One region of the Micromonospora sp. NPDC049047 genome, then DNA from elsewhere that is predicted to be linked to it. Evidence: riboswitches for the same ligand, from Rfam matches in the RefSeq annotation. Region 1 holds a riboswitch; the other holds the start of a gene.
The links. Region 1 has a riboswitch for thiamine pyrophosphate ahead of AB0B86_RS12085 (ECF transporter S component). Riboswitches for the same ligand answer to the same signal wherever they lie in the genome.

Region 1 (2,194 bases):
ACCAGGATCAGCGTGGTGTCGGCGTGCAGCGCGCCGGCCACCGCCTGGCGGACCAGGTCGGCCCCGGCCGGATCGAGGTTGGCGGTCGGCTCGTCGAGCAGCAGCAGTTCGGGACGCAGCGCAAGCGCACCGGCCAGGGCCAGGCGTTGCTGCTCGCCGCCGGAGAGGGCGGCGGTGCGGCGATCCTGGGGGTACGGAAAGCCGACCCGGTGCAGCGCCTCGTCCACCCGGGGCCAGATCTCGTCGGTCGGTACGCCACGGTTTTCCAGCCCGAACGCGACGTCGTCGCCGCAGCGCGCCATCACCAGCTGGGTTTCCGGGTCCTGGAAGACGATGCCGACCCGTTCCCGTCCTTTGCGTGGGTCCAGACCGTCGATCTCGACGATGCCCTCCTGCTCGCCGGAATCGTCGGGCAGCAGCCCCGCCAGTGCGCTGAGCAGGGTGCTCTTACCGGCCCCGGAGGGCCCGAGCAGCAGTACCCGCTCCCCAGCCTCGACCCGGAGGTCAACGCCGCGCAGGGCCCAGGCCCGCCGCCCGGCGTGCCGCCACCCGAACCCGCGCAGGACCACCGCGCCCACCCGACCCCCTCCCATCCCTCGGGCTCCACCCTGCATGGTCGATCATGAGGTTGACGGTGGTTCTGAAGATCCACCCGCCCGTCAACCTCATGATCGACACGAGTGGGCCGGGTTAGATCAGGGCCCGGTCGCGGGCTACCGGGAAGCGGTCCAGGACACCGGTTCTGGCCAGGGCCTGGGTCAGCAGCCAGCCGCCGGCGCCGGCGATCACGGTGGCGCTGACGATGGTGATCAGCGCATACGGGATGCGGTAGTCGACCAACGCGTAGTCGACGTTCCAGATGAAGAAGTCGAAAAGCGCGGCGCTGAGACCGGTGAGCGCGCCGGCCAGCATCGCCGTCGGCAGCCGGTACGACCGGTAGCGGAAGGCGGCGAACGCCAGCTCGGCGCCGATTCCCTGCACGATGCCCTGCGGGATCACCGTGCCGGCCCACTGGCTGCCCAGCAGCGCGGAGAGGACGGCGGCCACCGTCTCGCAGTAGAGCGCCGCGCCGGGCTTGCGGATGACCAGGCCGCCGATCACGGCCGGCATCAGCCACACGCCGTAGAGCAGCGTCTGCGCCGGTGGGAAGAACGCGAACGCACCCTCGGTGGCGCTCCAGACCAGGCCCCAGGCCCAGAAGATGACGCCGAAGGCGACAGCGATCACCGAGGCGACCACGATGTCGATGGTCCGCCAGCGGCCGGTGTCGATGCTCGATTTCATGTGTTGCTCCCAGTTCTGCGTGCGAACCAGGAGAAGACGCACGCCGCGCGTCCGGTGGCACCGGACGGCGGCGCGGCTGGAGGTCGACCGAACTCCCTGCGCTGGCATTACCCAGATCAGGTTCGAGGGTCTGCGGGCGTGCCCGCACTCTCAGCGCTGTGCGCTCCCCTGTCGGATGTGAAGTTGTCTCGATGACGCTAACACCGACAAGGGGTGCCGGCCCAGCAGGGCTTCCGTGCAGCTCGCCGGGCGGCCAGCCGGACGCGGGCTGGGTAGGCTGACGATCATGCGGGTCGACGCGCGAGGTCTCACGTTCGAGGTAACCGCCGGCGGTCCGTCGGACGGCGTACCCGTCCTGCTGCTGCACGGCTTCCCCCAGCACAGCGGCGAATGGGACGACGTGGCGCCCGCCCTGCACGCGGCCGGCCTGCGCACGTACGCGTTGGACCAGCGCGGCTACTCGCCCGGCGCGCGGCCGACGGCGGTGGCCGACTACCGGATCCCCGAACTGGTCGCCGACGTGGTGGCGGTGCTCGACGCCCTGGGGCTGGACGCCGTGCACCTGGTCGGCCACGACTGGGGCGCGATAGTGGCCTGGGCGGTCGCCGCCGGGCGCCCCGACCGGGTCCGCACGCTGATCGCGGTGTCGGTGCCGCATCCGGCCGCCATGGCGTACGCCCTGAGAAACGATGCCCAGCAGAAGGCCCGGTCGTCGTACATCACCCTGTTCCGCAAGCCGGGCACGGCGGAGAAGGTGCTGCTGGCGTGGCACGCGGCAGCGCTGCGCAAGCTGCTCGGCGGAGTGGGCGACGGACCGCGGGTGGACCGATACGCCGCCCCGATGCGCGAGCCGGGGGCGCTCACCGCCGCCCTGAACTGGTACCGGGCGATGTCCCGCGCCGACCTGGCC
Region 2 (2,194 bases), on a different contig from region 1:
CGCGACACCGTCGGGCGCGCGGAGCCGGAGGATCTGGCCCTTCACCGGCCGCACCGGCAGGCCGGTGAGTGCTGCGGACCCGCAGCCGGCGGCGACCACTGTGATCCGGGCGTCCACATCGGACAGCCGCGCGACCGCCCGCGGCACCAGCACCGCGCCGGCCCGCTGCGCGGCGGTGCGCAGCGCCGGCACCAGCAGTCGGGGGTCGACCTGGTGGTCGGTGGGCGCGAGCGCGCCGCCACGCACCCGCGGGGCGAGCGCCGGCTCACGCTCGCGCAGGTCGCTGGGGCGCAACCGGGTCACCGGCAGACCCAATCCCTGCTGGTACGCCCAGAGCCGACCCGCCTCGGCCAGGTCGTCGCCGGTCAACCCGATAAGCAGGGTGCCCTCGGTCCGGTAGCCGATGTCGGCGCCGCCCGCTGCGGCCAGTTCGGCGGCGAACCCCGGCCAGCGCGCGGCGGACGCCAGCAACAGGTCGGTAAGTTGCCGCTCACCGAAGTACGCCTCGGCGACCGGGGCGAGCATGCCGGCGGCCACCGCAGACGCCCCCGAGCCGGGTGCCGGATCGTGCACCACCACCCGCAGCCCCCGGGCGGCGCAGCGCCAGGCGATCGCCAGCCCGATCGGCCCAGCCCCGACCACCGCCACGTCCGGCCGGGCCCGGTCGATCGATGGCGCCGACGGGGACCGGCCGGTCAGCACGTCAGAGCCTCGACAAGTGCGGCGGTCGCCTGCGCCGGGTCGGCGGCGGCGGACACCGCGCCGACCACCGCCACCCCGTACGCCCCGGCGGCCCGCAGCTGCGGCACCCGAGCGGCGGTCACGCCACCGATCGCGATGACCGGCACGTCCACGGCGTCGGCGACCGCGCGGACCCCGGCCGGTCCGATCGGTTCCGGCAGGCCGGGCTTGGTGCTCGTGGGATGGCAGGGACCGACGCCCAGGTAGGTGGCTCCCGCCGCGACGGCCTCGCTCGCCGTCTGCGGCGCGCGGGCGGTGGCGCCCAGCACACCGGTGGGGCCGAGCACCCGACGGGCTGCGGAGACCGGCAGGTCGTCCGCTCCGACGTGTCCGCCGGCCGCGCCCACCGCCAGCGCCACGTGCAACCGGTCGTTCACCAGGCAGGTCGCGTCGTACGACAGGCAGAGCGCCAACACCCGCCGGGCCAGGTCGTACGCCTCGCGGTCGGTGGCGGAGTCCTCGACCCTGACCTGCACCACCAGGTCGGCGCGGGCCACCGTGAGGGCGGCCCGGACCACTGTGAGCGGGTCCCGACCGGGTCGGGTGTCGGTGATCAGATGCAGTCGCCCCAGGGACGGCACGGCAACTCTCCTCCCTGCGCCGGCATTATCCGGATCAGGTTCGACGGTCGGGGGCTGTCAGCCCCCCTCTCAGCCCGGTACACCGGGCTCCCGTGGGTTACTTGCGTGTCACCGTACGACAGATCCGTCGGTCTGCCAAGGCGAGGTTCGGCGGCGACCGGCGGGCCGGAACGCACCAGATCGAGCTAGATCTGTGGGGCGGTTCATACGGTCCTGTTCGGAATGTCGCCTGCCGTTACAGAACCGTTACCCGCCGGCACCTTGCCGGACATTGAACCAGCCGAATTAATTTGTTCAGCGATTCGACAAAATGCCGGTGGGGCACCCTGACGGGGTGTGACCACCGGCTCCATCAGGGAGGGCCTTCGGCGAGCCGACTCCCGCGAGCTCTGTCACTACGACACAGGAGGCGGCGTGTCCCGTTCTCGTCGTGCCCGCGTACCCATCACCGCGACCCTCATCTCCCTCGCCCTCGCCTCGACGACCCTGCTCGGCACGCCCGCGCAGGCCGCCGCACAGGTCCCCCCACGGGAGGCAGCGGCCAAAACCCCGGTCACCCAGGTAGCACCGAAGATGCCCAAGAAGGCCGCCGAGGAACCCTTCTCGGTCCTGGTCTTCTCCAAGACCGCCGCCTTCCGGCACGACTCCATCCCCACCGGTGTCGCCGCGATCCAACAGCTGGGCGCCGACAACGGCTTCACTGTGGACACCACTGAGGACGGCGCCGCGTTCAGCGACGCCAACCTGGCGAAGTACAAGGCCGTGATCTGGCTCTCCACCACCGGTGACGTCCTCAACGCCGAGCAGCAGGCGGCGTTCGAGCGCTACGTGAAGGCCGGCGGCGGTTACGTCGGCATCCACGCCGCCTCGGA

Region 2: it holds a riboswitch for thiamine pyrophosphate, as region 1 does, so the genes downstream of both, thiE (thiamine phosphate synthase) here and AB0B86_RS12085 (ECF transporter S component) in region 1, are expected to answer to the same signal.

What each region holds. Positions count from the first base shown of each region.
Region 1 covers NZ_JBEZEY010000006.1:104,009-106,202, forward strand. The annotation lists gene AB0B86_RS12080 (ABC transporter ATP-binding protein) at 1-578, opposite strand, end outside; gene AB0B86_RS12085 (ECF transporter S component) at 691-1,284, opposite strand; TPP riboswitch at 1,360-1,464, opposite strand; gene AB0B86_RS12090 (alpha/beta fold hydrolase) at 1,571-2,194, shown strand, end outside.
Region 2 covers NZ_JBEZEY010000014.1:110,732-112,925, forward strand. The annotation lists gene thiO (glycine oxidase ThiO) at 1-699, opposite strand, end outside; gene thiE (thiamine phosphate synthase) at 696-1,322, opposite strand; TPP riboswitch at 1,317-1,426, opposite strand; gene AB0B86_RS22000 (ThuA domain-containing protein) at 1,737-2,194, shown strand, end outside.